Regions from separate parts of the Cryobacterium sp. M15 genome, predicted to be linked through region 3. Evidence: riboswitches for the same ligand, from Rfam matches in the RefSeq annotation. Region 3 holds a riboswitch; each other region holds the start of a gene.
The links. Region 3 has a riboswitch for thiamine pyrophosphate ahead of CXY83_RS01200 (ABC transporter substrate-binding protein). Riboswitches for the same ligand answer to the same signal wherever they lie in the genome.
Positions count from the first base shown of each region.

Region 1 (10,312 bases), on a different contig from region 3:
GATCTGCTGCCGGACGACATGGTCGACGGACTGGACAACATAATTTTCGTGGTCGAAGATCGTCCCGAAGACGGGACCCTGGACATTCTGGGCCTGTATGACGGGGTCGCGCTCACCGAGCGCGGTCAGTACGGTTTTGGCGAGATGCCAGATCGCATTGTGCTGTATCGGGAACCGTTACTGGCGATCTGCGACACCCTTGACGACCTACACGATGAAATTCACATCACCCTGGTTCATGAAATCGCCCATTTCTATGGCATAGATGACGACAGGCTGCACGAGCTCGGCTGGGGCTAGCCTCCAGAGGTCTAACCTTGGGTCATGAGTTCCTTCCGTCCCGGCCGCCTCGTCGGAATTTCGGTCGGAACGGTGGTCATCCTCAGCCTCGGCATTTACGGCCCCGCCACTTTGCTGGGCCCCCTTCCGCGCGTCACCGCCACCACCGTCATCCCTGCCTCGACAACCGCAGCGCCTACTCCCCCCGTTCTGTCCGCCAACGGCGCAAGTGCCATAACCGTCCTCGCTGCGACGACCAGCGACGCATCTGGCACGATCTCCACCGGCACCGCCTCAACCAGCGCAGCCACGGCCAGCGCGGCCACAACCAGCACGGCGATTCCCGAGCCCCTCGCGGTCGCGGGAACCACTCAGGCGCTCCCCATGGCATCCATTGCCAAAGTCGTGACCGCCCTGGTCGTTCTTGATGAAAAACCGATCGTGACGGGCGAGAGCGGCCCGGTTGTGACGCTCACAGCCGCCGACTTTCAGAGCTATCTCGATTACGACAAGGCCGGTGCCCGCTCAGTAACTGTGTTCGCTGACGAACAGTGGACCGAGCTCGAATTGTTGCAGGGCTTACTGCTCGGATCGAGCAACAACCACGCCGACAGTTTGGCCCGCTGGGCGTTCGGGTCGGTCGACGCCTACGTGGTCGCCGCCAACGCCTGGCTGGCGCACAACGGGCTAGCGGATACCGCCGTCGTGGATGCGACCGGGCTGCACGACGCCAGCGCCGGCACCGCCACCGACCTGGCCCGTCTGGCCGGCCTCGCCGCAATCGACCCGATCGTTTCGGCAATGCTGGAGAGTCCCGCATCCGCTTTGGCAAACCGCCGTGGTGTGCAGAACACCACGTCGTACCTGCCCGAGGAAGGCATCACGGGCATTTCACGCAGCTACACGGATGCAGCCGGCGTCTGTTTCCTGTTCACCGCCGAGATCAGTGACGGTGCCTCGAGCTTCACGTTCTCGGGTGCTTACATCGGCGAACCTTCCTATGATGCGCTCACTGCGGATCTGACCGCGCTCATGGCGAGCGCGCGCACTGGAGTTGGCCCGTTACCGGTGCTGGCCGCCGGTGACGCATACGCGACGTTCGAATCCGCATGGGGTGATGACGCCTCGGCCGTGGTCGGCGTCTCGCGCACGCGCTATGCCTGGCAGGCCGCCAGCCCGGAGGCCGCAACGGTCACGCTCAAGGATTTCACCACGGCCCGCACCGGTGCGAACATCGGCCAGGTACAGCTCAGCGTCGCCGGGGAGAAACTCTCGGCCGCCTTGAAACTCGACCAGGCCATCAACGACCCTGGAGTCGGCTGGCGGCTGCTCCATCCGGTCATGATGATCTCGGCATTGCTCGACCAGTAACTAGATCGGATCGACCTCGGCGTCAACCGGATCGCTTTCGCCCTGGTCGAAGGCGTAGCGCACGCGGAGTTGCCCGCTCACGTCTCGTTGGTCGACCTCGTCGTACCAGAACACCGATTCCAGTCCGGCGACGGCGGCCACCATGCTGATGCGTGCCTCGTGTTTGCCGCGCACGAGGGCCCGGGAATCGATCTGACCCTCGAGCGGGCCATCGATGAACTCGGCGACGTACAGGGTGGGGGTTGCGCTGTCAGTATTGCTCATGGCAAACAATCTAGTCCTCTGCGGCCGGAGCTGCCCGCCCGTAATCGAACGGTCGCGCGAGGTTCAGGCCCCTCCTGTTTGAGATAGGTCGCCCACTCCTGCTGCCACTGGTCCCAGTGAGTGCGAAATGCTTCTCCGTCGCGATCGAGCGCACGTTGTTTACGCAGAGCGTCGTCGGCCGCGAGCCAGACCCGCACGTGACTGAGCGGTTCGTGTGCGGCCGCGAGAGTTCCGCAGCCCTCCACGATCAAGGGGCGGGCCGCGTCGAGCAGATTCCACTCCGCCGCCTGACTCGTAGTCCAGTCGTAGCGCTGCCACGCCGCCGGCAGACCTCGGTGTCGTGGCTGGAGAACGTAACGGTGCAGGTGACAGACGGCCGCGTCGAGGCCGTCCCAGCCGGGATAGATGTCGTCCATCCGCACCAGTTGAGGGGTGTGCGGGCCAGGCCAGTGCCTTCTCAATGCGTCCGCGAGGGTGCTCTTCCCCGCACCGCTAGGACCGTCGATGAGCACCACGGGGTTCGGGCCGGCAGCGGCCACGGCCTGCAGTAACGGCGCCAGCAAGACCATATCGTCGTGTACGGCCTTTCTGCTATCGGTATCAGGCAAGAATGAAGCTCCAGGTTTCAGCCCACACCGCAACGCCAATGGCGATACCGGCAATGGCGAATCCGATGCCGACCAGGACCGCGTCGGCCGCTCGGACCCGCGACGGTCGTGCCCAGGTGCGGGGCTCGTCGCTGCCGAATCCGCGCGCCTCCATGGCCGTGGCGAGTTTACTGCCCCGACGCACCGAAATGACGAGCAGGGAAAAGGCCGGGCCGAAGAACCGGCGAGCGGCGCCGCGCGGTCCACCGCCATCGCCGACCCCGCGGGCTCGACGGGCAAGCGTGAGCGAGTGCCAGTCTTCGATGAACATACCTACGAGTCGCAGACCAGCCAAACCGCCGAGCACAAACCGCGCGGGCAGCCGCAGCACCTGGGCGAGGCCATCGGCGAGGTCCGTCGGATCCGTCGTGGCGAGTAGCACGATACCGGGCAGACCGATGGCGAGCACCCTCAGCCCGATGGCCAGGCCGAGCTGGGCTGAGCCTTCGGTCACCGAGATGAATCCGAACTGCCACAGCAGCGCGCCGGAGTCTTCGCCATAGAGCACCGTCGTGATCGCAGCCATCGGGGCCGCAATCCAGACCGGTGCCGTTCGCAGCCAAAATTGTCGGGCGCTCAGGCCGCACCAGAGCAAAAGTCCGGCCTCGAGCAGCAGGGCGACTCCGGCCGAGACCCAGTCGATCGAGAGCAGCAGCGCACAGCTCACGATCAGGGCAACTGCGAGCTTGGCGACCGGGTTGAGTCGGGCGACGACGCTCGGGCGGATCGTCGGGGTCAGCAGGCTCATGGCGCTCCCGTCCCGAGCCGGATCGGGTCAGGCATACCAATTCGGTATTCCTCGTCCGCGAGAGCGTTGACGAACTGGGCGTCGTGGGTGACCGCGACGAGCGCGATGCCCTCATCGAGCAGCTCGGCCAGAAGGGTCACGAGTTCCTGCCAGGTACGAGAATCCTGCCCGAAGGTCGGCTCATCGAGCACGAGCAGGCGAGGACGGGTCGCGAGAACGGTGGCGACGGACATCCGCCTCTTCTCGCCACCCGACAGGGTGAACGGGTTGGCGTCGGCGAGATGATCGAGTCGCAGCCGGTGCATCAGCTCGTCGACGCGGCTGGTCTGTTCGGCCTGGCTGAGCCCGAGGGCGCGCGGGCCGATCTGCAGGTCGGCCCGCACCGTCGCGGCCAGGAATTGGTGTTCCGGGTCTTGAAAGACGGTTCCAATGCGGGTCAGCAGCTGCTGGGAACGCCAGCGGTGCGGCTCAGAAACGATACCGGCCGCAAACGTGTCACTTGCCTGCAGCGTTCCCCCGGCCGGCTTCAGCAGTCCGGCCAGCGTGAGGGCGAGGGTAGATTTTCCGGCGCCGTTGGGGCCGGTCACAACGGTGGCGGTGCCGGCCCGCAGGTTGAGGGTGATGCCAGCGGCGACAACGGATGCCGCACGCCGTCCAAACGGAACGCGACCCACCGCGAGCCCCTCGGCCCGCAGCAGGGTCTGCACCGAAGTGATTGGAGAGCGCGTCGGAAACCGGGGGGGCAGGGCTGGTACCCAGACGCCGGCCTGCGCCAATCGCTCACCTTGCCTCGACAGGATTTCGCGGGTGGGGCCGTCGGCCAGCACGCCGCCGGCCGGGTCGAGCACGATGACGCGGTCGACGACGTCCTGCCAGACCTCGACCCGATGCTCGATGACCACAAAGGTGGCCCCGGAATGATCGAGGGAGCGCACAACGGCGTCGCGCACCTCGATGACACCAGTGGGGTCGAGGTTCGCGGTCGGTTCGTCGAGCAGCAACAGCCCCGGCCGCATAGCGAGCACGCCCGCCAGAGCCAGGCGTTGCTTCTGCCCGCCGCTCAGGCTCGAGGTGGGGTGGTCGAGGGGCAGGTCCAGGCCGACCTCGGCAAGAGCCTGCCGCACCCGCGGCCAGATCTCGGCGCGCGGGACGGCGAGGTTCTCGCAGCCGAATGCGACATCATCTCCGACCCTGGCCAGCACGACCTGGGAGTCCGGATCCTGCAGCACGAGTCCGACCCGCCCGCGCGCCTCGGCCGCGCGGCGACCGTCGATGAGCAGGCTGCCGGTCTCGTCGCCGTCTTCGACATCGCCGAGCACTCCGGCCAACGCGTGCATGAGGGTACTCTTGCCGGCACCGCTGGCACCGAGCAGCAAAACCCGCTCGCCGGGCGTGACCTGCAGGTCCAGCCCGGACACCGCCTGATTGTGGCGCCCGGCGTGGCGCCAGCCCCAGTCGCGGGCTCGAATCTGTACGGCGCGGATCTGCGCGCCGTGACCGGCCGGGAACGGCGGGGTGTCCAACATCCGCTAGCTGATCGCGGCGGAGGGTGCTCGCGACCCTTCCCGACCGGCAGCAAACCGGCTCAGCGCACCGGTGCGGGCCAGGCCGCGCACGGCCAGCCAGGACAGCAGGCCGGCCAGCACGGTGCCCGACACGACAGCGGATACGAAATAGACGACCCTGTAGCCGAAATCCAATGCCGCATAGCTCGTGAAGGTCGTGTCGAGCAGACCTACTGCCACGCCGGCGCCCGCGCCAGCGAGAAGGGCGACGCCGAGTCGCCAGTTGCTATAGAGGAATAGCGCGAGGATGATTTCGGCGCCCAGGCCTTCGACGACGCCCCAGATGAGCGTGGAGAATCCCCACTGGGTGCCGATCAGCATCGACACGACAGCGGCGACGACCTCGGTGTACACGGCTGCGCCGGGCTTTCGGATGATGAGACCGCCGAGCACTCCGGCGAACAGCCAGCCACCGGCGAGGAGACCCTCGAGGCCGGGCGTGAACGCGAGGATCGCACTGAGCGGGGACCAGGCCAGGCCCCAGGCCCAGAAGATGACGCCGCTCGCAACGCCGATGACACTCGCGACGACGATGTCGACCACGCGCCAGCGAAAGTTGCGGGGCTTCTTCGCCCTCGAAGCCTGGCGAGTGGACTGACGGAGTGAAGACGTTGTAGCGTGCACTGTTCGTGCCCTTTCCGTAGGTGAATACAGGGCACGGGATCGAGAAGCCTCCCTGCGCTGGCATGATCCAGATCAGGTTCGACGGTCGAAGCTTGGTCAGCTTCCTCTCAGCCCGGTGTACCGGACTCCCGTGATACCGCCAATTCTAGCGCCCCGCCTAGACTTGCGGCATGGGAATCACGACATGAGTATCAGCATCCTGCTCGTGTTGGCGGCGCTGTATCTCCTGCTGATGCGTCGGTTCCTGACGCGGCGTCGGCGCATCGCCCGGGGATTGCCGGTAAGCAGCCCGTGGCACTTTCCGCCCTGGCTGCGACTCAGGGTGCCACGGTGGGCGCGCCGTCGGTTCGCGCGCCGGCCGCGCCGGCCCCGCCGTATCCGTTCTGCTCGTCGCCCCCGCCGCTCGCCCGGGCCCACCTGAGGAACCGGGCCGAGTTTATAGACTGGGCCTGCGGCCCGGGCCCAGGCCCCGTCCAAAGAGCGGGGCTACTTCTTGAGGGCTCGGATTATTCGGGCCAGGGCGCGCCCGGCGACCAGAAGGAATGGCACACCGACGGCGAGCAGGGCGATGACGTTCGGCTCAAACCGAGCGGTGCCGCCCGACTTGACATAGGCACCGATCGGCAGCGATACGCCACCGCCGCCCCCACCGGATCCGACAGCACCGCCTTCGCCGGCATCACCGCCACCGAAACCGTAATAGCTGAGCGCCACCGGTATGAGGGTGACGCCGTCAATTTGCACGGGATCACCGTAAGCCGATTTCACACCGGCGGAACGGAAGGTTTCTGCGAGTTTTTCCGGGAGGCTGGTCATTCCAACAGGGTAGCCGACTCGTGCCTTATGGGCGAGGCTTGAAGAAGGAGGCCGAACGCACTGTTCCCGCCCCGAATCGCTCGGTCACGGAATCGACTGCCAGCTCGGCCCCGCGCCAGTCCTCGTCGGGATCCCATAAGCCAACCGATCCCGACGCTGGACCGAGCTGCTCGGCCCGCACCCCGATCAGTCGCACCCGAATACCCGACGCGGCCAGCAGGTCGAAGGCAGCGACTGCTTCCTCATAGATTCGCCGGCCGACATTGCTCGGTTCAGCGAGGGTGCGCGACCGGGTAACGGTACTGAAGTCTGTGTAGCGCAGCTTGAGTGCCACGCGCCGTGCCACGAGATCGCTGCGCCGCAGCCGTGCCGCTACAAGGTCGCACTGCCGCAGCAACTCACTGTGCAGTCGGTCGATGTCGGTCACGTCGTGTTCAAAGGTCACCTCGTGGCCGACGCTCTTCTCTTCCCGCTCGACCGTTACCGAGCGTGGGTCACGCCCCCAGGACAGTTCGAACAGCTTCACACCGGAGGCCTCCCCCAGTGTTTTTTTCAGCACGTCCAAGGGCGTGCGGGCAATATCGCCGATGAGTTTCAGGCCGAGGCGCGTCAGCATCTGCTCAGTAGCGGACCCCACGCCCCAGAGTGCGGTCACGGGCAGCGGATGCAGAAACTCCACCGTCTTGTCGGCCGGCACGACGAGCAGACCGTTGGGTTTGGCCAGGCCGGAGGCAAGTTTGGCGACGAACTTGGTCGACGCCGCGCCGACGGAGCAGACGAGACCGGTTTCGGCGAACACGCGGGCGCGGATGAGTTCGCCGATCACAGCCGGTGAACCGAACAAATTAGTCGCGCCGGCAACGTCAAGAAACGCTTCGTCGATGCCCAGCCGTTCCACCAGTGGCGTGACGTCGTCGAAGATACTCATCACTCGGGTGGAAAAGTCTCGATACTGTCCCATGTGCGGCTCGAGTACGATCGCGTTCGGGCACTGGCGCAACGCGAGCGACATGGGCATGGCCGAGTTCACACCGTATTTTCGAGCGATGTAGTTGGCCGCCGTGACGACCGAACGGCCGCCGCGGTGGCCGACGATCACCGGCAGATGCGCGAATTCAGGGTGAGAGAGCAACTCGACCGAGACAAAGAACGCGTCCAGATCAACGTGCAGCACCGTCGCCGAACGGTCGTCGACGTCGTCCGCCGAAATCTGCCGCCCGCTGCCATCCTGTCTGCCCACCGAAAAACCCTAACCCGATCCGGCTCATATGCACTACTGACAGAGGGAAAATACAATTCCAGGGCATAACTCCTGCAATTCACTGTTGAAAAATGTCGCGACCGCGTCTTTTCGCGGAAGCCGTGCATCACGTCACGCAATCTGCAGGAGTTATGCGACGGGACGACACGTTTTATCGGGCAGCTAGCCGAGCGTCGTGCCGAAAACCAGCCCGAGCAGGTACGTGACCGCGGCCGCGCCCAGGCCGATCACGAGTTGTCGCAGCGCACGCTTCAGCGGCGGACCGCCAGAGAGCAGGCCGACGACTGCGCCGGTGGCCAACAGGGCGACGCCCACAAGAATGGTGGCGACGATGATAGCCGCGTAGCCGCTCATGCCGAACAGGTAGGGCAGCACTGGCAGCAGCGCCCCCGAAGCGAAGAAGCAGAAACTCGACAGGGCCGCTCCGGTTCCGGTGCCGATGGCCTCGTGTTCGTCATGCGTGGGGGCCTGCGGGCTGACGGCGGAGATCGGTCCGGTCGCCGCGTAGGCGGTAGCGAGCACCCCGCGGGCGTGCGCCTCCGCCTCGTCTTCGGACATGCCCCGGGCCCGGTAGACAAGGGTCAGCTCGTTGGCAGCGAGATCCAGATGGGAGAGCACGCTCTTGGCCGGCGCGGCGGGGGTGGAAGCTTCGAGCAGTTCTCGCTGGGAGCGCACCGAGACGTACTCGCCGGCACCCATCGAGAGCGCCCCAGCCAGGAGTCCGGCGATGCCGGTGAACAGAATCGTCGCGGCCGGGACCCCGGTCGCCCCGATGCCAAGCACGAGGGCGAGGTTGCTCACCAGCCCGTCGTTGACACCGAACACGGCGGCCCGAAAGGTACCCGACAGGCGTTTGCGGCCCCGGGCGGCGAGGCCACGCACGACCTCTTCGTGCACGGTCTCATCAGCGGCCATGGCGTTGGTCGCGTCCGCATCCGCGTTGTAGGGCGAGCGGCCCTCGGCCCGTTGAGCGAGGGCGAGCACGAACACCGACCCGAACCGTCGAGCGAGCAGCGCCAAAAAACGGGTGCGCAGCGCGCCGCGCCTCGGTGAGCCGATATTGCTGCCGAGCAGTTGCCGCCAGTGTTCTTCGTGCCGTCCTTCGGCATCGGCGAGGGCGAGCAAAATCTGGCGCTCCTCGCCCGCACGACGGTTCGCGAGGTCGCGATACACGGCGGCTTCGGCCTGTTCGTCAGCCAGGTACTGCCGCCACCGCCGGATCTCGCGGGTCGACGGGGTGCGCTCGCCCGGCCCTGGAGTGATCGCGTTCACGCTTCCGGCGCTGCTTCCAGAAAGCTCTGCGGGATGCGCGCGGAATCGTGCGGGCCCGAGCCGTCGAGGCCGAAGAATGGTTCCTCGAATCGAACGACCCAGAATTTTTCCCGCACGACGGTCGGAGCGTAGAGCCCGGAGCCCTCCGACTCCCCCGCCGCCACGATCACGCCGATCGGGTCGTCAAGGAGCGACTCGGGAAACCGGGTGCGATCGAGCCGAACGATGACCTGCACGCCCACTCCGAAGACAGCGCTCTGACCACTCATGCGTTACTCGATCGCCTGGGCTCGTTCGAGCACGAGTTCGCGCACGCGCGCGGCATCCGCTTGTCCACGCATGGCCTTCATGACCGCGCCGATCACCGCTCCGGCGGCTTGCTGCTTACCGCCCCGAATCTTGGCGAGCACGTCGGGCTGGCCGAGCAGCGCGGCATCGATGGCCGCCACGAGCGCACCATCGTCGGAGACGACGGCGAGGCCGCGGGTGTCGACGACCTCGGCCGGGGTACCCTCCCCGGCGATGACTCCCTCGAGTACCTGGCGGGCCAGGCGGTCGGTGAGGGTTCCAGCCTCGACGAGTTCGATCAGCGCAGCGAGCTGCGCCGGTGTCACGAGCGAGTCGGCGGCGACCCCGGCCGCGTTGGCGAGCCGGGCGATTTCGCCGGTCCACCACTTGCGTGCGGCGTGAGCGGATGCCCCGGCAGCGACGGTCGCTTCGACCGCGTCGAGCAGGTCGGAGTTGACGACGTCCTGAAACTCGAGGTTCGCAAAACCCCACGCTGCCTGCAGGCGCTTGCGGCGGGCCGCGGGCGGCTCGGGCAGGGTCAGGCGAAGTTCTTCGACCCATTCGCGCGACGGCGCCATCGGCAGCAGGTCGGGCTCAGGAAAGTAACGATAGTCATCGGCGTCGCTCTTGGGCCGACCGGCACTCGTGACTCCGGTGTCTTCGTGCCAGTGCCGGGTCTCCTGCGTGATGGTGCCACCGCCCGCCAGCACGGCGGCCTGGCGCTGGATCTCATAGCGCACGGCGCGTTCGACCGAGCGCAGCGAGTTGACGTTCTTCGTTTCGGTGCGGGTGCCGAGTACGTTCGACCCGCGCGGACGCAGGGAAACGTTGGCGTCGCAGCGCACATTGCCCTCTTCCATGCGGGCGTTGGAGACGCCGAGCGCCTTGGCGATCTCACGAATGGCCGCGACATAGGTCTTGCCGATCTCGGGGGCGTCGTGTTCGGCGCCCTCGATCATCTGGGTGACGATCTCCACCAACGGCACTCCGCCGCGGTTGTAATCGACGAGAGAGTAGTCGGCACCCTGGATGCGTCCGGTGGCACCACCCATGTGGGTGAGCTTGCCCGCATCGTCTTCCATGTGGGCGCGTTCGATCTCGACGGTGACCAGACGGCCGCTTTCAAGTTCGATCGTGATCGAACCGTCGTGGCAGATCGGGTCGTCGTACTGGCTGG
Region 1 is NZ_PJJW01000039.1:367,528-377,839, reverse strand. It holds gene CXY83_RS13115 (metallopeptidase family protein) at 1-300, shown strand, start outside; gene CXY83_RS13110 (hypothetical protein) at 325-1,650, shown strand; gene CXY83_RS13105 (hypothetical protein) at 1,651-1,914, opposite strand; gene CXY83_RS13100 (AAA family ATPase) at 1,911-2,522, opposite strand; gene CXY83_RS13095 (energy-coupling factor transporter transmembrane protein EcfT) at 2,515-3,309, opposite strand; gene CXY83_RS13090 (ABC transporter ATP-binding protein) at 3,306-4,835, opposite strand; gene CXY83_RS13085 (ECF transporter S component) at 4,839-5,498, opposite strand; TPP riboswitch at 5,530-5,640, opposite strand; gene CXY83_RS17470 (hypothetical protein) at 5,683-5,919, shown strand; gene CXY83_RS13080 (hypothetical protein) at 5,985-6,314, opposite strand; gene dinB (DNA polymerase IV) at 6,340-7,554, opposite strand; gene CXY83_RS13070 (VIT1/CCC1 transporter family protein) at 7,738-8,847, opposite strand; gene CXY83_RS13065 (hypothetical protein) at 8,844-9,116, opposite strand; gene gatB (Asp-tRNA(Asn)/Glu-tRNA(Gln) amidotransferase subunit GatB) at 9,120-10,312, opposite strand, start outside.
Region 1: it holds a riboswitch for thiamine pyrophosphate, as region 3 does, so the genes downstream of both, CXY83_RS13085 (ECF transporter S component) here and CXY83_RS01200 (ABC transporter substrate-binding protein) in region 3, are expected to answer to the same signal.

Region 2 (10,312 bases), on a different contig from region 3:
GTTGACGCCCTCGGCACCGTCGAGCGGGGTGATCGACCCGGGTCCAACCGCGGGAACGTATGAGGTCGCCGGCTGCAGACCGCAGCCGGTCAGGGCGAGGGCAGTCACGGTGAGCACACTCGCTGTCAGGCCCCAGCGGCCGAGGTGTCCGCGACGGGCGTGAAAAGCGGGGCGGTGCATCTAGAGTCCCTTCGGGCGGGCGACGTGTTCTACGACGCGGCCGATCCAGTCGATGAGGAGGGCCAGTAGAGCCACGAGCAGGGCTCCGGTGACGAGCACGGGGGTGAGGCTGAGATTGACGCCGGTGGTGATGAGGATGCCGAGTCCGCCGCCGTTGACGAACGTAGCGAGGGCTGCGGTGCCGACCAGTAGCACGAGGGCGGTACGCACGCCCGACAGCATGACCGGCACGGCGAGAGGTAGTTCCACGCGAAAGAGCACGGCGGTAGAACTCATGCCCATGCCGCGTCCGGCTTCGATGAGGCGGGCGTCGACTTGCTGCAGGCCGACCATGGTGTTTCGCAGCACCGGGAGCACCGCATAAAGCACGAGGCTCAGCGTCGCCGCCCAAAAGCCGAAGCCGACCCAGAATGCGAGGAGTACGACGACGCCGATCGCGGGGGCGGCCTGCCCGATGTTGGCGATCGCGAGCACCGGAGCGGTCAGAAACCGCAGGGGTCGTCGGGTCAGGGCGATTCCCAAAGGAATTGCGATGACCAATACGATCGCCGCAGCGAGGAGGGTGAGCTGGATGTGCTCCACGGTGTAAATCCAGAGCGCGTCCGGGGCGAGGGTGGTGAGTTCGATCGCTGAGAGGTTGGCCGTCAGCAGCCAGATGACGAGCGCGGCGAACGCGAGCAGGATGCCGGCCAGCTGGTAGACCAGTCCCCGCCAGGATTGCCAGGCCGCGCGAGCCGGACTGACCGGTACGGCCCGCGAGGCCGGGTCGCCGGGTGTTTCGACGGCGGAGTCGCCGCCGGCAATGCCGGCTTCTCTAGCCAGGGCGCGGGTGCTCATTGATTGGCCCGCGCGTCGGCGCCATCGCTCTCGGTCTCGTACAGTTCGGCGGCAGGCGCCTGCGCTTGGAACACGCCGGTGTTCAGTCCAACGGGCGCTTGGTCCGACGCGAGTACGGCAGCGGTCTGCGACCGGGTAATGGCATCCATGACGGTCTGTACGTCGATGACGCCCTTGAACATGTCGCGGCGGCCGGTGACGAGCGCGGCCCCGGCGCTGGAGACGAGCATTGTGTCGAGTGCGTCATTGAGCGTGGCACGATAGCCGACGACCGGAAGTTTCGGGTCGGGAACGTTGCTGATGACCTCGAGGCGGCCGAGCTTGCGCTGGGAGAGCCACTGGATGGGACGGTGACGCTCATCGACGATGACCGCGTGGCCGTGGCCGGCGTCGATGAGGCGGGCCAGGACATCCGCTGCCCGTTCGCCGGGGCTACCCACGACGGCGTCGCCGAACCCGACCTCTGCCACCCGGGTCAAAGTGAGCTGTTTGAGACCGGCGCCGGACCCGATGAAGTTTTCGACGAACTCGTTGGCCGGGTCGCCGAGGATGCGTTCCGGGGTATCGTACTGTTCGAGCTGGGCGCCCTCGTTGAAGATGGCGATCCAGTCGCCGAGCTTGACAGCTTCGTCGAAGTCGTGCGTGACGCAGACGATGGTCTTCTGCAGTTCTTCCTGGATGTTGAGCAGTTCGTCCTGCAGGCGTAGGCGGGTGATCGGGTCGACGGCGCCGAACGGCTCGTCCATGAGCAGCACGGGCGGGTCGGCCGCGAGGGCACGCGCCACCCCGACGCGTTGCTGCTGACCGCCGGAAAGTTCCTTGGGGTACCGATTTCGGTAGAGCGCCGGGTCGAGGGAGACGAGCTCGAGGAGTTCGTCGACGCGGGCCGTGATGCGGGCCTTGTCCCAGCCGAGCATTTTCGGCACGAGGCCGATGTTGGTGGCCACCGTCATGTGCGGGAAGAGTCCGCCGGCCTGAATGACATAGCCGATGCCTCGGCGCAGGGTATCGCCATTCATATTGGTGACATCGTCACCGTCGACGACGATGCGGCCTTCGGAGGGTTCGATGAGTCGGTTGATCATCTTGAGGGTAGTGGTCTTGCCGCAGCCCGAGGGGCCGACGAGCATGACGATCTTGCCGGCCGGGATCTCCATGGTGAGACCGTCGACGGCGGGGCGTGCCTGGCCGGGGAAACGCTTGGTGACGTGGTCCAGCAGGATGTTCGCACCGGTGATGCCGGTCGGGGTGGTGGAACCTTCGGTGCTCATGGATTCAGCGCTGTTGGATGTAGTGAGTTCAGACACGGATACCTCGGGGTGTGGTCAGGCGGCCCAGGCCGACGAGAAGGAGATCAAGAATAAGGGCGAGCACGACAACGCCGATGACGCCCGTCAGCACCGACTCGAGGGAGTTGGCACCGCCGAGTCGGGAGAGGCCGGAGAAGATGAATCCGCCGAGGCCCGGGCCGAGGGAATATGCGGCGATCGCGGCGATTCCCATGACCATTTGAGCGGATACCCGAATGCCGGTGAGGATGATCGGCCACGCCATCGGCAGTTCCACCTGCAGGAGCGTGCGGAACCTGCTCATGCCGATGCCGCGGGCGGATTCCACGATCGACGGTGCGATACCCGACAGGCCCACGACCGCGTTGCGCAGAATAGGCAGAGTAGCGAAGAACGCCACGACAATGACGGCCGGAACGACGCCGAAGCCAAGCGGCGCGATGAGCAGCCCGATGAACGCAAACGACGGGATAGTCAAGCCAATGGCTGACACCGAGTTAGCGATCCCGGTAAGCGCGGAACTGCGGTAGACGACGGCGGCCAGCACGACGGCGAGGACCGTCGCCAGGATCAAGCATTGCACGACGAGACTGAAGTGCTGCCAGCTGTTGAACAGGATCTGCTCATACTGACCCCCTAAAAAATCCCACACATCAAAACCCCTTTGCTTCGATCACGCACACACTGATTTACCGCCACCGGCACGGGCACAACTGGAGGCGCCGATGCGGAGCTGGATAGGGACGCGGGCTGAAAGCCATAGGCCAAGACTCTAGTGCAGTCTTGCACGGCCATCCCCCGATGGGCGCAGCGAGACCTTACGGTTCGATCACGTGCTCCGACTCTCCCACGGGGAAACCTTCACGCGCTCAGCGGATTCAACCAGGCCGGGTTGTGACGGCGTACACACCGACCCCGTGGTCGTCGACGCTGTACATTTTCTGGTCTTTTTCTAAAAGTCTCAGTCCTGTTACATTCCTAGAGTAAATCTGGACAGCAATTAGTTCATCCGTTGTATGTATGGAATACGCAGAATCACCGGCAATGATGCCGAGGAGCACAGCGTCAGGGACTCAGGCAATTCATGAAAAAGTCACATGCTTTCGCCGTCGCACTCGCGGCCATGGCAGTATTCGTCGTGTCCGGCTGTTCAGCGAGCGGCGATAAGGCAGCCTCGGAATCGACCACGATCACGGTGGCCTCCCCAAAGTTCGCTCTACGTCTTCGTGTCGCGTGTTCTCGGCGGATCCTCGGCCATGGCCGGTGCCGTCACGCTCTGACCCCTCCAGCGCAAGGAGCACCACGTGCACGACAATTCCACCCTCATTCGCGCCCGCATCCGTCGTTTCGTCAGCGAGCGGGTCACCCCGTCGCTGTACCGGGTTTCGTCACCGTTGACCATCAGCGCGTGGGAAGTGCCCGACGAACCCGTGCCGTTTTCTGAGGCGCAAGGCCAGGATTTCACCCCGTTCAGCATCGGCCAGCATTGGGGCAAGCCCTGGGGCACGACGTGGTTCCACATCACAGGTATGGTTCCCTCCGACTGGTCTCGGTTTCACGACCTCCACACGCGCACGGAAGTCATCGTGGACCTCGGTTTTCTGTCTGGTCAGGCCGGGTTCCAGGCGGAAGGTCTGGTCTTCACCCCGCAGGGGCACATCGTGAAAGCGGTGGAGCCGTTCAATAACTATGTGCCGCTGATCGCCCAGCCGGGAGAGCAGGTTGATATCTACATTGAAGCCGCGTCCAACCCCGACGTGGGAAGTGACTGGGGCTTTCAGCCGACACTCGTGGGTGACAAGGCTACGGCGGGTATCGAACCGATCTACCGCCTGCGCCGCATGGACGTTGCTTTGCTCGACACCCAAGTGTGGAAACTGGACCAAGACGTGTGGACACTGTTTGGACTCATGGAACAGCTGAGCCCTGACCTACCGCGTACCGCTGAGATTCTTCGGGCGCTGGAAAAAATGACCGACCAAATGGACCCCGAGGATGTGAGTGGCACGGCATCCCGTGGCCGCGCTTTACTGGCGCCCCTTCTGGCGCAACCCGCCTACGCCAGCGCCCACCGAGTCATCGCTGTCGGGCACGCCCACATCGACTCGGCCTGGCTCTGGCCGGTGCGTGAAACCATTCGCAAGTGTGCGCGCACGTTTTCAAACGTGTTGCACCTGATGGATGAAGACCCCGACTTCATCTTCGCCTGTTCGTCGGCGCAACAGTATTCATGGATGAAGCAGCACTATCCGGAACTGTTTGAACGCATCCGGACGCGCGCACTCGAGGGCCGCTTCGTTCCGGTGGGCGGTATGTGGGTCGAATCCGACACCAACATGCCCAGCGGGGAATCGCTGGCTCGGCAGCTGCTCGTGGGCAAGGCTTTCTTCATGCAGGAGTTCGGCATCGAACCCCTCGAAATCTGGCTGCCGGACTCGTTTGGATACACGGCGGCATTCCCGCAAATCGTGACCGCGGCGGGATCGAAATACTTCCTCACCCAAAAAATCAGTTGGAACGAAACCAACACCATGCCTCACCACACCTTTGCTTGGGAGGGAATTGACGGCACCCAGGTCTTCACCCACTTTCCTCCGGTCGATACCTATAACTCATTGTTATCGGGGGAAGAATTGGCCCGGGCTCAACGCCAATACTCCGAGAAGGGTGCGTCAAACGTGTCGCTGGTACCGTTCGGTTTTGGAGACGGTGGCGGTGGGCCCAATCGGGAGATGCTCGCAGCGGCGGAGCGCACGCGTTCGCTCGAGGGTTCACCGACCGTGCGTATGGCCAGCCCGCGGGCGTTCTTCGAGGAGGCGGAGGCGACGTATGCCAACCCGCCCGTGTGGTCGGGGGAGCTCTACCTGGAATTTCACCGTGGTACCTACACATCGCAGTCCAGGACCAAATCCGGAAACCGTCGCAGCGAGCACCTGCTTCGGGAGGCCGAGCTCTGGGCATCAACGGCGTACTTTTATATGGGCGCTGACTATCCCTACGAACGACTGGCTGCTGCCTGGCAGACCGTGTTGCTCAATCAATTTCACGATATTCTGCCCGGAAGCTCTATCGCGTGGGTGCATCAGGTTGCCGAAGCGGCCTACGAGACCGTGCGAATCGATCTCGAAGACCTGATCGCGACATCCGTGGCGGCGCTCGCTTCCTCGGCGCAAACGGATGCGACGCCGGTGAGCTTCAATGCGTCACCGTTCCCGGTGGCGGGAGTGCCTGCCCTGTCTGCTGCGTCGCGGATACCAACCGGAGCCGTGCGCCTTCATCAGGCCGATGGGGCGTTCGTGCTCGAGAACGACGTCGTGCGGGCATCCATCGATGCACGTGGGCTCCTCATTTCCTTGGTAGACCGCGTGAGCGGAAGAGAAGCCGTGCCCGCGGGGCAAGCGGGCAATGTGCTCCAACTTTTTCGGGATACCCCGACGCAGTGGGACGCGTGGGACATCGACGAGCACTACGACCGGAACGGCGTGGAACTTCTGGAAGCAGAAGAAGTCAAGGTACTCGTGCAGAGTGCAGGGCTGGTCACGGTGCGCGTGACGCGGCGCTTCGGGGGGTCATCCGTTCAGCAGGATCTGACCGTACTCGGTGACCAGCCGAGCCTGGACATCGTGACGACGGTTGACTGGCATGAGCGTCAAAAATTGTTGAAGTTGGCTTTTCCGCTCGACGTGCACGCTGACCGCGCTGCGTCTGAAATACAGTTTGGCCACATTTATCGGCCGACCCACGTCAACACGTCCTGGGATGCTGCTCGCTTCGAGACCTGCGCACACCGGTGGGTTTTCGTCGGGGAGCCGGGCTTCGGGATTGCGATTGCCAACGACTCAACCTATGGGCATGACATCAGCCGCACTACTCGAGTCGGGGGAGGGACGACCACGACTGTGCGGGAATCACTGCTGCGTGCGCCGACGTTCCCTGACCCAACTGCGGATCAAGGAGTGCACACGCTTCGCACCTCGATCAGTCTGACGCCAGACGTACTCGAAGCTGCGGCGCAGGGCTACCGGATCAACCTGCCGCTGCGCGATGTGGTCGGCGCGGCCGTAACGCCGGTAGTCGTGAGCGAGTGCCCATCGATCGTGGTCGAAGCCGTAAAACTGGCCGAAGATCGTTCCGGTGACCTTATCGTGCGACTGTACGAGGCGAGCGGTTCGCGCTCCACGGGCACTGTCAGCTTCGGCTTCACTGTCTCAGAAATCGTCGAGACCGATCTGCTCGAACGCACTGTCGCCTCTGTAGCAGTGCAGTCGACAACCGATGCTGGTGGTCGATTGGTGCTGCGCGCTTTCCAGATCATCACCCTGCGAGTTGCCCGTTCTGCCAAAGAGGGCGAGGGGAGCCTGCGCCACCATTCGTAGGCAGGCTCCCGTCGTTGGCGTGACTATCTGCGGAATACTTTGTGCAGCCAGTCGTTGAGCGGTCGCAGAGCCGACGGCGCATAGGCCTGCTCCAGGGTGATCGCGTGCGCGGTTGTGCGCTGAATGCGCGCGCGTATAGGGTGATCCTTGACACGGGGTGCCGCACATAGTGTGCGTGCTGAGATCAATACCCGTCGAACCTGTCTAGTTAGTACTAGCGAAGGAATGTCACGGATGACTGGTCAAACCTCCCAGCTCGCGCTGCGGCAAACGCCTCGAATTCTCAGTATCGCCGGAACCGATCCGACCGGCGGCGCCGGGATTCAAGCCGACCTGAAGAGCATTGCGGCCAACGGCGGCTACGGCATGGCGGTCATCAGTGCTCTGGTCGCGCAGAATACGCGCGGGGTGCGCTCGGTGCACACCCCGCCTGTGGCTTTTCTGCGCGCACAATTGAACGCCGTGAGCGACGATGTAACCATCGATGCCGTCAAGATCGGCATGCTCGCGCAACTCGACGTCATTACCGAGGTGCGCTCCTGGCTCATGGAGTGTCGACCGCCCGTGGTGGTGCTCGACCCGGTGATGGTGGCAACGAGTGGTGACCGGCTACTTGACCGCTCAGCCGAGCAAGCGCTGCGCGACCTGATCCCTCAGGTCGATCTCGTCACGCCCAATGTTCCCGAGCTGGCTGTTCTGCTTGCAGAGCACCCGGCGGCCACCTGGGCGGAGGCCCTGGAGCAGGGCGGAAGGTTGTCTGCTCGCACCGGTGTCACCGTTCTGGTCAAGGGCGGCCATCTCAACGAAACCAGCTGCCCGGATGCCCTGGTCAACACCCAGGGGTTACTGTCGCACAGCGTGGTCGAGGTCGCGTTGCCACGTATCCGCACCAGGAACACGCACGGCACCGGATGCTCGCTCTCCTCGGCCATGGCCACGGTGCAGGCGAGAACCGGTGACTGGGCGCAGTCCCTCGTCGAGGTCAAAGACTGGCTCCAGGACGCCCTGGCCCACGCCGACGACCTCGAGGTCGGCCAGGGAAATGGCCCGATTCACCACTTTCATCAGCTGTTCGCCCGTGCAACAGCAGTATCCACTCTGACCGCAGGCGTGCGATGAACGCGGTACGGTCGGTGGGACTAGCCGAGTGGCGGGAGGCTGGCGAGCAGACGCTGAGCGGCATCCGTCGGGTCGTCGGCGTCGGTGATCGCGCGCACCACCACTACCCGGGTGGCGCCGGCGTCGACGACTTGGTCGATGTTGCCGAGGTCGATGCCGCCGATGGCGAACCAGGGGCGCAGGCTGCCGACGGTAGCGCTCTGCGCGGCCGCATAACGCAGCAGGTCTATTCCGACCGCAGCGCGGCCAGGTTTCGTTGGCGTAGCCCAGACCGGACCGACACAGAAATAGTCGAGGTTATCGGCGGTGACGGCGGCATCCACCTGCTCGATGGTGTGGGTGGACAGGCCGATCCGCGCAGCCGTGCCGAGCAGTGTGCGGGCGGCAGGCAGCGGCAGGTCAGTCTGGCCGACATGAAAAACCGGCGCGCCGGAGAGGCCGGCGATATCCGCTCGGTCGTTGACCGCCCAGAGCCGGGCGTGACGGTCGGCGACCGTGTGCAGAACCTCGAGATAGTGAAGTTCCTCGGCCGCGTCGATGTTCTTATCGCGCAGTTGGATGATGTCGACCCCGCCGGCGAAGGCGGCATCCACGAAGTCGGCGAAATCGCCGCGATCTTTTCTGGCATCGGTGCAGAGATACAGCCGGGCGGTGATGGGGTCCATGCGACCAACCCTAAGGGGCGCTGCCGTGGCATCGGTGCACACCATGAGTGAGCGGGAAGCGCAGCGAACAGTTGATGTTGCCGTCATTGGCGGCGGCGTCATCGGGCTCGGCATCGCCTGGACGCTGGCGCATTCCGGCCGTAGCGTGGTCGTCATCGACCCCGACCCGGCCGGCGGCGCCACCTTCGCTGCAGCCGGAATGCTCGCCGCGGTGAGCGAACTGCACTATCGGGAAGAGGCATTGCTTGATCTCATGCTCGCGTCCTCGAAGTTGTATCCCGACTTCATCGACTCGCTCGGAACCGATAGCGACGCTACCGGATACCAGCGAACGACAACGCTGAACGTGGGCGCGGACGCGGCCGACCGGCAAGCCCTCGTCGACCTGCGTGCTGTGCAGGTGGCCAATGGATTGGGTGTCGAGCCCCTCACCGTGCGCGAAGCGCGGGTGCTTGAACCGCTGCTGAGCCCCCAGGTCTCCGGCGCTTTTTTGGTGGAACAAGATCACCAGGTCGACCCGCGACGGCTCACCGAGCGCATCCAGCTCGCGCTCGCCGCCCTCGCGCCCAACGGCCAGGACGCCGTGATTCGGGTGCGTGCGCGTGGATTACTGCACGCCGATGCAACGGATGCCTCCTCGCGCGTTACCGGCGTCGCCCTGGCTGACGGCAGCTCGATCCAGGCCGATGAGGTGGTCGTGGCCAATGGGCTCTGGGCGGGCGAGTTGGACGGGCTCCCCGAGCACCTGCGCCTGCCGCTGCGCCCGGTGTACGGGGACGTACTTCGATTGCGGGTGCCCGAGCACCTTCGGCCGCTACTCACCTGCACGGTGCGCGGGTTGGTGCACGGGGTGCCGGTCTACCTGGTTCCGCGCACCGACGGAACGCTCGTGATCGGAGCCACCCAGCGCGAAGACGGCTCGGGCGTGGTCTCGGCCGGCGGCGTCTACCAGCTGTTGCGTGATGCACAGGCCCTGGTGCCGGCGGTCAGCGAGCTGGAGCTGATCGAAACGACCGCTCGGGCTCGTCCGGGAACGCCGGACAATGCACCGTTCCTCGGCCGCGTCGGGTGTTCAAACGGTGACATCGCCGGCCTCATCATTGCCACCGGATTCTTTCGTCACGGTGTACTGCTCACCCCGGTCGCAGCCCAGTACTGCCTGCAGCTCATCGAGGGCATTGCAGACGATCGGTGGCGAAATTTTCGGCCCGATCGGTTCTCGGCGAGCCGAGAGCCCGCATCCGCTTCACTGAAAGGAGGCCTATCGTGGCTGTAATAATTTCCGTCAATGGCCAGAAACGAACCGTATCCGGCGGCACCGTGACCGACCTCGTAGCCGAGATCACCGGGCGACGCATCGAAACAGGCGGCCATGCAGCCGACGGCGGCCGCCTCGGAGTAGCCGTGGCACGAAACGCCGCGGTCGTTCCCCGCAGCCTGTGGTCGACTACCGGGCTGACGGCGGGCGATGAGATTGAAATTGTTTCTGCAGTCCAGGGAGGTTGACCGTGCAGACCGCACACTTCACGAACACTGACAGCCTGGTGATTGACGGCGTGGCGTTGACCTCCCGCCTGATCATGGGCACCGGGGGAGCACCGAGTCTCGATGGCCTCGGTGAAGCACTGCGAGCGTCGGGAACCGAACTCACCACGGTCGCCATGCGGCGGCACAGCGCAGCGACCACCGGTTCACTCTTCGAGCTGCTGGTCGAGAATTCCATCCGGGTGCTGCCGAACACCGCCGGCTGTTTCACCGCGCGCGATGCGGTGATGACCGCCGAGCTGGCTCGGGAAGCCCTAGAAACCGACTGGATCAAGCTCGAGGTCATCGCCGACGAGCAGAC
Region 2 is NZ_PJJW01000036.1:119,199-129,510, reverse strand. It holds gene CXY83_RS08130 (glycine betaine ABC transporter substrate-binding protein) at 1-180, opposite strand, end outside; gene CXY83_RS08125 (ABC transporter permease) at 181-1,017, opposite strand; gene CXY83_RS08120 (ATP-binding cassette domain-containing protein) at 1,014-2,288, opposite strand; gene CXY83_RS08115 (ABC transporter permease) at 2,317-2,958, opposite strand; gene CXY83_RS08110 (glycoside hydrolase family 38 C-terminal domain-containing protein) at 3,611-6,682, shown strand; TPP riboswitch at 6,826-6,925, shown strand; partial or broken gene thiD (bifunctional hydroxymethylpyrimidine kinase/phosphomethylpyrimidine kinase) at 6,908-7,753, shown strand; gene thiE (thiamine phosphate synthase) at 7,822-8,466, opposite strand; gene thiO (glycine oxidase ThiO) at 8,510-9,742, shown strand; gene thiS (sulfur carrier protein ThiS) at 9,733-9,972, shown strand; gene CXY83_RS08085 (thiazole synthase) at 9,975-10,312, shown strand, end outside.
Region 2: it holds a riboswitch for thiamine pyrophosphate, as region 3 does, so the genes downstream of both, thiD (bifunctional hydroxymethylpyrimidine kinase/phosphomethylpyrimidine kinase) here and CXY83_RS01200 (ABC transporter substrate-binding protein) in region 3, are expected to answer to the same signal.

Region 3 (10,312 bases):
CGCCGGCGGTGGGCATTGCACCATGGTCGGTACGCCGGAGCAGATCGCCGACCAAATCGAATTGTGGTTTCATTCCGGTGCCGCAGACGGCTTCAATGTCATGCCGCCGCTGCTGCCGGAATCCTTGGACGAGTTCGTGGACCGGGTGATCCCTGTGTTGCAACGGCGCGGTCTGTTCCGCAACCGCTACACCGCCGATACCTTGCGTGGGCATCTGGGGCTACAACGCCCCACGGTCGGCGCTGACGCTTAGGGTGCCCTGGACGAGCGGGTTTCCTCGTGCAGGGTCGCCAGGAGTGTGCGTTCGTATCCGGCGAACTCTGCTGAGGTGGTCATCGACAGCGCGCGCGGCCGTGGCAGGTCGATGGTCAGGTTCAGCCGCACGGATGCCGGCCGCGCACTGAGAACGACCACCCGGTCGGCGAGGTAGATCGCCTCACGGATGTCGTGGGTGATCAGCACCGCAGTCCAGGCGTTTTGGGACCACACCCCCTGCAACCAGGACTGCATGTCCGTGCGGGTGAGGGAGTCCAGAGCCCCGAAGGGTTCGTCCAGCAGCAGGACATCTCTGCCCTGCACCACGGTGCGCAGCAAGGCCGCGCGCTGGCGCATGCCCCCGGAGAGTTCGAAAGGATGTGCATCTTCAAAACCAGACAGGCCGAAGGCTGGAAAGAGACTGGCCGCCCGTGCTCGGGCGATCTTCTTAGTTTCTCCCGCAACCTCGAGGCCGAGGGATGTGTTCTCCAGAATGCTGCGCCAGGGGAACAACAAATCCTTCTGCGGCATATATGCGAAGTGTTCATGTTGACCGGTGACGACATCCCCGTCGACGAGAATCTCACCGGAACTGGCCGTCTCCAGGCCGGCCATGATGTTGAACATGGTGCTCTTGCCGCATCCGCTCGGACCGATCACGGCAACGAATTCACCCGGCTGCGCCGAGAAGGCGACGTCGTCGAGGACCGACCGTACCTGCCCGTGGCCGAGCGGAAACGACTTACATATTCCGCGCAATTCGATCTTCGGGGGCGTTGCCTCAACCATGCCGGCTCCTACGTTCCTTCGAATGCCAAGGGATGATCGCCCGTTCGGCGACATAGGTCAACAGAAACAGGCACACGCTCACGAACGCGGTCACCGCAACGGCAGCCAACACAAGATCGGTGCGAAACGAGTTCTTCATCATCGCCATATAAATGCCCAGGCCTCGCTCGGCGCCGACATACTCGGCAAAAATGGCACCGGTGACGGCGTAGGCGATTCCGATTCGGAGGGCTGTGAAGAACGAGGGAAGCGCCGACGGAAGACGCACGTACACGAACTGCTTCCACCGGTTGGCCCCCATGCTGCGCAGCAGATTGATCGCGTCTCGATCGGTGCGGTTGAAACCGTCAATCAGTCCGACCGTGACCGGAAAGAAGGTCACCAGGGCGATGACGATGACTTTGGGCAGCATTCCGAACCCGAACCAGATAACTATCAGCGGCGCGATCGCGATGATGGGTATGGCTTGGGATGCCACCAGCAGTGGTACCAGCGCTCGCCGTAGCCCGGGCGAAAAATCGATCAGGATCGCCAGCGTCCAAGCGACGGTCAGGGAGACGGCGAAGCCGAGAAACGTTTCTTGCAGGGTAGGGAGCGTATTCTCCCAGATCGCGGTGCGGGCCTCCCAGCCCTGCTGAAGAATGCGCTGCGGGGAGGGCAAAATCGCCGGTTGCACTCCACCGACCGTTACCGCCACCTGCCAGGTGATCACGAGCGCGGCGAGGATCGCGGCAGGAGGCGCGAGCGCCGAGAGTACCCTCGTGCGGGGCGCTGGAGCCGGCTTCACGGTGATGCTATTTTTCACTAAGGTAGCGCTCGGTGAACAATGTCGACGTGTCCAGCGATGCCGTGAGCGGTTTGCCGTCTTCGTCGGCCAAGAGGCCGGCACCGTAGAGGAAATCGGCCAGGTCCTGCCAAGTGTCTGCCGACTGAGTGCCCACCTTACCGTTGGCATCTTTGAGGTAGGAAGCGCTCAGTTTTTTCTGGCTTTGGTAAACGAGTTCCGTGTTTTCGAAGGCGCCGGGATTGGCATCGATCAAAATCTTAGCCGCGGCATCTGGATTATCGGCCGCGTACTGGTAGCCCTGTTGCAGGGCCTGAACGAACTGAGCAGTGGCGGTGGGGTGCTTGGCTGTCCAGGCCCGGTTTGCCTCGACGATCACCGAGTATTGGTCCGGTACGCCATAATCCTGCAGAGCGAAGAACTTCATCGGGGTGCCACGAAGAGCGGCATCGATACCCTCCCAGGTGGTGAATGCCGAGGTGAAGTCAACTTTGCCGGCATAGAGGGCCTCATAGGCGGAGGTGCCCAGCGTGATTTTCTTGAACTCGCCCGTTCCACCATCGTTCTTGATCACGTCCGAAGCCTCGGTGGGAAAAGTTGTGCTGGGGTCTGCCATGCCGAGGGTCTTGCCGTCGAGGTCCTTGGGGCTGCGAATGTCGTCGCGGCTGGCCAGGACCCCGATCGCCGTAGCGTCGTGCTGCAGCACCGACATCACCGAGATGTTACGCACGCCCGCTGCCGCCGCGAAGGTGGCCGCGTGCTGGAAGCTGATACCGAAGTCAGCTGAACCGGCGTTGATGAGTGCGTCGGGGGATGACTGGCTGTAGGGAAGCACCCTCACCTCAAGCCCCGCCTGCGTGAAGTAGCCCTTCTCAAGAGCGACATACAGCCCGGTGTGATTGGTATTCGGTGTCCAGTCCAAGGCGAAGGCCACCGGAGTCAACGCGATAGACGAGTCGGTGCCTGTCGCCGAGTCTGAGGCGCAGCCGCTCAGAACTGTCGCCGCGGCAAGAGCCAGCGCGACCACCGTCACCCACCGCGACGGCGCACTTTTGGATAGAGATAGTTGCATTGTCGTGCCCTCCTTGATTGCAGAAATATCAGGGCACGGGATGTGAGAAAATTGCCTCCCTGCGCTGGCATGATCCAGATCAGGTTCGACGGTCGAAGATTGATAATCTTCCTCTCAGCCCGGCTCACCGGACTCCCGTGTTCAAGATGAGTGTAACCAAAAAAAGATCAAGCCTGGACGAACAACGTGTTGGTTCACACTCAATGCCTGCATACCAAGTCTTCGAACATCACCATGACGACTCCGACGAGGTCACCACCAGAACCTCGATCAGGCGCAGTGATGTCCGCTACTGTGCCGATCCTGCTGCTGTGGCCGCCGGTACCTCGATCAGGCACCCGGATGCGACGTCGTAGATATAGCCCGGACCGGGATGTTTCTCGGTACGAGCGGATGGCATCGTCAGGCGCGCGCTGTCACGTGGGTTCCACTATCTGATGCGAGCGAGGGCGGGACCGTCAATCGCGGGCGAGGCACAGCAGGGTATCGAGCAGCACGTTCGCACCGTTCTCCACGTCGATCCAGGCAGTGTTCTCCTCGGGGCAGTGGCTGCGTCCATCGATGCTCGGAACGAAGATCATGCCCGTCGGCGCCAGCTGAGCCATGTTTTGCGAGTCATGGCCGGCCCCGGACGGCAGCGAGCTGTACAACAACCCGCGCGCGGCGGCCGCGGTGGCGATGGTTGCCTGGATGTTGGCGTCGAGCTGGACCGGCGGGATCGTGACCTCAAAATCGAACTCCACTGCGACCTCGTAGCGCAGGGCGATCTCCCGGGCCACATCCACGATGGTTGTCTGCAACATGTCCACCAGATCCGCCTCAGCTTCCCGGAAATCCACCGTGACCCGGGCCAGCCCGGGGATCACGTTGGCGCTCCCCGGCTCGACCATCACGATGCCCGAGGTGACGACGGCGCGCTCGCTCACGCGTGAAGCCACTTCGGGCAACGCCACGAGCAGCGCGCCGGCGGCAGTGAGGGCGTCGCGGCGCCGGTCCATCGGGGTGGTCCCGGCATGGTCGGCCCGGCCCCGGAACGACACCACGCCGCCGCCGAGCGCCACGATGCCGGTGACCACGCCGATGTCGTGCCCGAGCTGCTCGAGCGTCGGTCCCTGCTCGATGTGCAGCTCCACCGTGGCGTGCAGCGCGGCGGGGTCTAACTTGGTCGCCGTGGCCGCGTCGAAGTCTCCGCCGGCGGCTGCGAATGTGTCGGCGAACCGGTCGCCGTCCCGACCGGTGAGCGACTCCAGCTCGGTCCGGGAAAATCCTCGCGCGAGTGCGCTCGACCCGAACAGGTGAGCATAGTTGCCCTCCTCGTCGGTGAACATGACCGCCCGCACTGGTCGGTCCAGAGCTGGGCGTTCCTCTTGGATGCGGCGCAGGCATTCCAGCGCGGCGAGCACGCCGAGCGCCCCGTCGAATGCGCCCCCGTTGGGCACGGTGTCGATGTGCGACCCGGACCACACGGCGGGCCGGCCGGCGGTGTGGTCGTCATATTCGGGCGATACGACGATGTTGCCGATGCCGTCCACTTCCGCGCTGAGACCGGCATCGGCGCAGCGCCCGAGCAACCATGCGCGGGCCTCGCCATCCGCAGCCGAGAAGGACGTGCGATCCAGGCCACCGCCCGGCCCGCGGCCGATGCTGCCGAGGGCCTTGAGGTCAGCGACCAGTCGGGGCCCGTTGACCGAGAGTCGGGCTGTTGCGGTGTTCATGCGGCGCCGCCCGGCGTGCCGACCCGCGACAGGACTGCGGTGAGGGCTGCGGTGAGCCCGGCTGCCAAGGCCGGCTCGGAGTCCGGGGCGAAGTGAGGGGAGTGGTTGCCGGCGACGGAATCGGTTGCGTCGATGGTCTGCTGGGAATAGCCGCCGAACATCCAATACACCGAGGGCACGCCGATGGCCTCGGCGAGCAGTCCGAAGTCCTCACTGCCCATCACCGGCGGCACCTCGATGACGCAGTTCGTTCCGAGGGCGCCGCCGAGCTCAGTGATCAGCTGTTGGGTCGCCGCCGGGTCGTTGTAGCAGCGGGGAAATGTGGAGAGCACCTCGATCACAGGTTCGGGGGCTCCGGATGCCTGTGCTTCGGCCGCGATGATGCGGCGCAGCGAGTCCAGTACGCGGGTGCGTACCTCGACGTCAAAGGTGCGCACGTTGACGGTGAACTCGGCAGTGGCGGGGATGATGTTTTCCTTGAGTCCGCCGTGGAAGGTGCCGACCGTGACCACGGCGGCCTTCATCGGGTGCACTTCGCGCGACACGATGGTCTGCAGACGCACGATCATGTGAGCACCGAGCACGATCGGGTCGATCGACTGATCGGGCTGGGAGCCGTGGGCCTGGCGGCCGTGCACGGTCACCTTCCAGGAATCGGCCATGGCCATCGCCACGCCGCTGCTGATGTCGACGGTGCCGGCAAGGCCGGGCCATACGTGCTGGCCGTAAACGATCTCGGGGCGGGGGGCGCGATCCCACAGTCCGTCAGCGAGCATGGCTACCGCTCCCGCCCCGGTCTCTTCCCCGGGCTGGAAGATGAACACGACGGTGCCTGCCCAAGCGGACGGGTGGGTAACGAGGTGCTCGGCCAGTGTCAGCGCGACTGTCATGTGAGTGTCGTGGCCACACCCGTGCATCGCGGGTACGTCGGTGCCGTCGGCCAGGGTGCCGCGGGCGGTGCTCGCGTAGTCGAGTCCGGTTTCTTCCTGGATCGGCAGGCCGTCGATGTCGGCGCGGTAGGCGACCGTGGGACCGGCGCCGTTGCGCAGGATACCGACGACGCCGGTCCCGCCGCAGCGGAAGGTCTCGAGTCCGAGGTCGTCAAGGCGCCGGGTGAGGAACGCACAGGTCTCGGTCTCCTGCATGGACAGTTCCGGATGCGCGTGCAGGTGCCGGTACAGCTCCTGCATTGTGCGGGTCGTGGTGTCGTCAGTCGGGAGGAGGGTCACGGTCATGAGATCTCTTTCGTGGAGTCGGAACGGGGTTTGCTGCGCAGGAACCAGGCCAGCACGGCGGTGGTGACGACGGTGATTCCGGTGGCGAGGTTTGCGATGGTGGGGATGGCGGGCACGAGCACGAAGAAGACGAACCCGGCTGTGCCGATGGCGATAAGCGTGACGCGAGGTTGTTTCAAGGACACTACGAGCTGCACGATGACCCCGCCGATGATGCTGGGGAAGATGTACAGGCGCGCAACGTCGGTGACGTCGGCTGGCACGATATTGACAAGCCAGGAACCCAGTAGGCCGACGAACACCAGCATGAAGAACACGTGCACCATTGCCGCGCCGCAGATGGCCATCAGGGCTGAGAATTCGCCACGCTTGGTGCCAGCCTTAGCGCCGATGGCCGCCTGGGCGACCAGAGCAGAGGGAAGCAGCTTGTTGGCGATGTTACCGATCATGAACGCCTGGTACATCGCCGCCGGGCCAAGGATCGGGTAGTAGGTGATCGGTTCGACCACCCACAGCACCGAGAACACCGCGGCAACGGCCAGAAAAGCGATCCAGACCTGTGTCTGCGTGATGCCAAGGTCGGCGAACAGCACCAGGTAGAGCGGCGCGGCGAGCGACATGACCAATGCGGCGATCATGGTGAGCCGACCCCAGCGGCTGGTCGTGCGGTCGAAGGTCGCCAAAACGGCGGACGGCGTGGAGATCACTGTTGTGGAGGACATGCTGACCTTTCTTGAGGTTGGAGTCAGGCGCCCGGGATGAGGCCGGTGGTGTGCAGGGTGTATGCGACGAAGAGCCCGATCACGATGGAAAAACCAAGACCCCATTCGCGCAGCCAAGCCACGTTGAAACGGTGTGCCAGGAACAGGCACATCCCCATCACCGCGGCCGAGGTGAGAACGGTCAGGATGTGCACGGGAGTTTTGCCGAGCTCTCCGATACCGAGGCTCGCGAACGCTCCGAGGAGAGCCGCAGCGGGAATGATGGCCATCAGGGCGGGGTTCACGCTGCGCAGCCGAGAGTCGCCGCGTCTGAGCAGCGGGGTCAGCACCAGTGTGGCGATCATCCACATGGCGCCGGAGAGACTCATCGCCATAAATGCGACGGCGAACACGCTCTGGGTGTAACTCGCGTCGCCAAGGGCTGCTCCCATGGTGGTGGCGGCAATACTGGCCGAGGCAGTCTCGGTGGCAGCCGACCCGACCAGACCGACGCGCACCAGCACAGCCGGGGTTCCGAACAGGCTGAGCAGGGCCACGCTGACGAGCACTACCGCCAGGGAGGGGCCAATGGCGGCCACGGCGCCGGCGCGGAAAGAGGTTTTCAGCTCGGCCGAGCTGATGCCGGCCGCCGGCGCGGCGATCCGGGCCGCACGTACGTACACGACCGTTTGCAGGATGATGGCGGCGAACACGCCGACAGCTAAAATCCACAGGATTGGCAGGTTGGCGATGGCGAGGATGTCGGTTGAGCCAGGGTCACCGGGCAGAGATGTGATCATAAGTGCTCCAGAGCTGAAATGCGGGTGGGGCGGTGCGTGATGATAGGTTCGGCGCTAAGGAACTCCTTGTATTGTCAAGGAACGGCGTACGAGCAGAGGTGGATTGTGCGGCTACTGGATCCCCTGGAGCGGCGGATCGCGGCCGCGCTGCAGTTCGACGGGCGCAGATCTTGGAGCCAAATCGCCGAAGTGCTCGGCGAACCGGAACGCACTGTCGCCCGCCGAGGCTGTGAACTGATCGAAGCCCGGCTGGTGCAGGTTGCCGGACTCCGCCCACAATCCACATCGGTGATCATCCGCGTGCAGACCGCGCCGGGCACCACTCGCGCGACCGCAAACGCACTGGCGCAGCGTCGGGATTCGACCTTCTCTTACACAATGACCGGCGGCGTGGATTGTGTCGCCGAAGTGCTGACCGAGGCCGATCTGATGCCGGCGCTGCTCACGGACGAGATCCCCGGTACGGTCGGCTTGGTGCGCGCAGTCAGCTACCCCGTGATGCACTACTTTCGCACCATCCGCGGCTGGCAGCCTGACTTGCTGACGGAGGTCGAAGCGGATGCCCTGCGGGCCGGTGTAACGACCGACACGTGGAGTCTGCAGGAGCCGCAGCGGCTGAGCCGGGTCGACAACGAGATTGTGGAGGCGCTTTGCCAAGACGGTCGGGTGTCCTGCGAACGGTTGGCCCGCCTGACTGGTGTGTCCAACGCCACGGCCCGCCGCCGCACGGAATGGCTGCTGCAGAACAACCATGTTTACATTCGGGCGGTCGTTGAACCGGCGAGTGTCGGGCTTCCGGTCGAAGCGTTTTTGTGGATCCGCAGCGACCCGAAGAACGTCGAGGCGGTCGGCCGAGACCTCGCGGCCTCGCCGCTGGTGAGGTACGCAGCCGCGGTCGCCGGTGACTACCAGATCGTCGCGAATGTCACCGCGAAGGACCAAGCCGCCCTCTATGCCTGCGTGACGTCCGCACCCTGGGTTGCTCACACCAAATCGATTGATGTCAGTCTGCTGCTCGAGGCTTTCAAACGTGGCGGACGAGTGCTGCAGCCCGCGCGAATCTGAACACCTCCGACGCATCTCAGCTACCGGTGTGGCACAGATCGGGAGCCTGCCACGCATACCGCGTGGCCTGTTCGAAGCAGTAGCCCACCCGCAGAAGTTCGACGTCCTGCCCGTGGTCCATGACCAGCTGCAATCCGACCGGCAGGCCGGACTCGCTGAAGCCCGCTGGTACGCAAAGCGCGGGAAGCCCGGTCGCAGAAACGACGCAGGCGGAGCGCATCCACTCGAGGTAGTTGTCAAAGGGCACGCCGTCGATCTCGGTCGGATACCGCAGGGCGGCATCGAAGGGAAGCAGCTGGGCAGCCGGACTCGCGAAGACGTCGTAGCGGGCGAAGAAGACGCGGGTCTTCTGCGCCAACCGGGTGCGGGCCAGCGCGGCCGAGACGACGTCGGCTCCGTTCAGAGCAAGGCCGCGCTCGACATTCCAGCGCACCTCGGGTTTGATTTTGTCGCTATGCCGAGCCACGAGATCGCCATAGGACAGGGCAAAGTCGAACGCGCGCACTGTGCTGAACACCTCGTCGGCGTCACGCAGGTCAGGGGCGGCCTGCTCCACCGTCGCGCCGAGGTCTTCGAACACCTGCAGCTTCTGGTGCAGCACGCGCAAAACCTCTTTCTCAACCGGAATGCCCAGACCGAAATCGTCGGACCAGCCGATGACGAGCCCGGTGAGATCGCGCTGCAGCGGCTCCAGAAACCGGCGTGCCGGCACCGGGTTGGGGTACGGTGTGTCGGCGTCTGGCCCGGCAAGCACTGACATAGCCAGGGCAATGTCGGTAACCTCCCGGGCCAGCGGACCGCTGCGAGAGAGCCAGCTCCAGGCGTTGAGGCTCGGCTGCAGGGGGATCACCCCGAGCGACGGCCGAAATCCCACCACATTGCAGAAGGAGGCGGGAATGCGTAGCGAGCCGCCCATGTCGCTGCCGTCGCTTATGGACTGGATGCGCGCGGCCAGAGCGGCGGCGGCCCCTCCGCTACTGCCGCCCGCGCTGAGCGACGGGTCGTACGGGTTGGTGGTCGTTCCGAAAACCTCGTTGAAGGTGTGTGACCCGGCAGCGAACTCCGGCACGTTGGATTTACCGGTGGTGACGACGCCAGCGGCCTTGAACCGTTCGATAATCAGATCGTCGTGGTCGGGAACGTGGTCGGCGAACAGCGGTGACCCGAAGGTCGTGCGCAGGCCCGCGGTGGAATGAGTGTCCTTATGCGTCATCGGAACGCCGTGCAGTGGAGGCAGATCATCACTGCTCAGGGTGCGGGCGTCGGCGGCCACCGCGAGGTGACGGGCCGCCTCACGGTCCTGGGTGACGATGGCGTTGATGCGAGGGTTGACCCGGTCGATCTGGGCGAGGTGCGCGTCAAGGGCTTCGTTGGCCGAGATCTCGCGTCGGCGAATGGCCAGAGCAAGCGCGGATGCTGACAGCTCGGTAATCTGGTCGCTCACGGTTTATCCCCTGCCTGGCCGGTAGACCGGATATCCCGGGTGCGTAGAAGTCTCGTAGTCGGCAGCCGAAATAGTGAACGGAAGTCCGTGAATACGACCGATTAGGCGGAGATAGCCACGTTTTTGACCGATTTCGTCATCACGGGGTGGGCCGGGTCAGGTGTGGAACACCCGCTGCTATATCTCGTCTAGGCGCTCAGACGAAAAAAGTCCGGCAGGAACGATTCTTAGAAGGTCCTGTGACGCCAGGGGTGACTCTAGAGGATGAGCATGAATCTCCGACCACACCGCCGGTTCGCCCGGACCGCTATTCCCGCAGCCGCAGTCATCCTCGCTGTCATCATCAGCGGGCTGGTGCTGGGTGTGTCGGCGGGGTGGACGGCCGTGGAGATGGATGTGCTCCGGCACGTGAATGCGGTCCACACCGCGCCACTCGACGCGGTGGCCCTCGG
Region 3 is NZ_PJJW01000024.1:30,723-41,034, reverse strand. It holds gene CXY83_RS01215 (LLM class flavin-dependent oxidoreductase) at 1-253, shown strand, start outside; gene CXY83_RS01210 (ABC transporter ATP-binding protein) at 250-1,044, opposite strand; gene CXY83_RS01205 (ABC transporter permease) at 1,037-1,849, opposite strand; gene CXY83_RS01200 (ABC transporter substrate-binding protein) at 1,839-2,900, opposite strand; TPP riboswitch at 2,940-3,049, opposite strand; gene CXY83_RS17540 (hypothetical protein) at 3,104-3,256, shown strand; gene CXY83_RS01190 (Zn-dependent hydrolase) at 3,359-4,615, opposite strand; gene CXY83_RS01185 (amidohydrolase) at 4,612-5,850, opposite strand; gene CXY83_RS01180 (hypothetical protein) at 5,847-6,572, opposite strand; gene CXY83_RS01175 (DUF5058 family protein) at 6,596-7,351, opposite strand; gene CXY83_RS01170 (Lrp/AsnC family transcriptional regulator) at 7,457-8,416, shown strand; gene CXY83_RS01165 (amidase) at 8,433-9,860, opposite strand; gene CXY83_RS01160 (phosphatase PAP2 family protein) at 10,131-10,312, shown strand, end outside.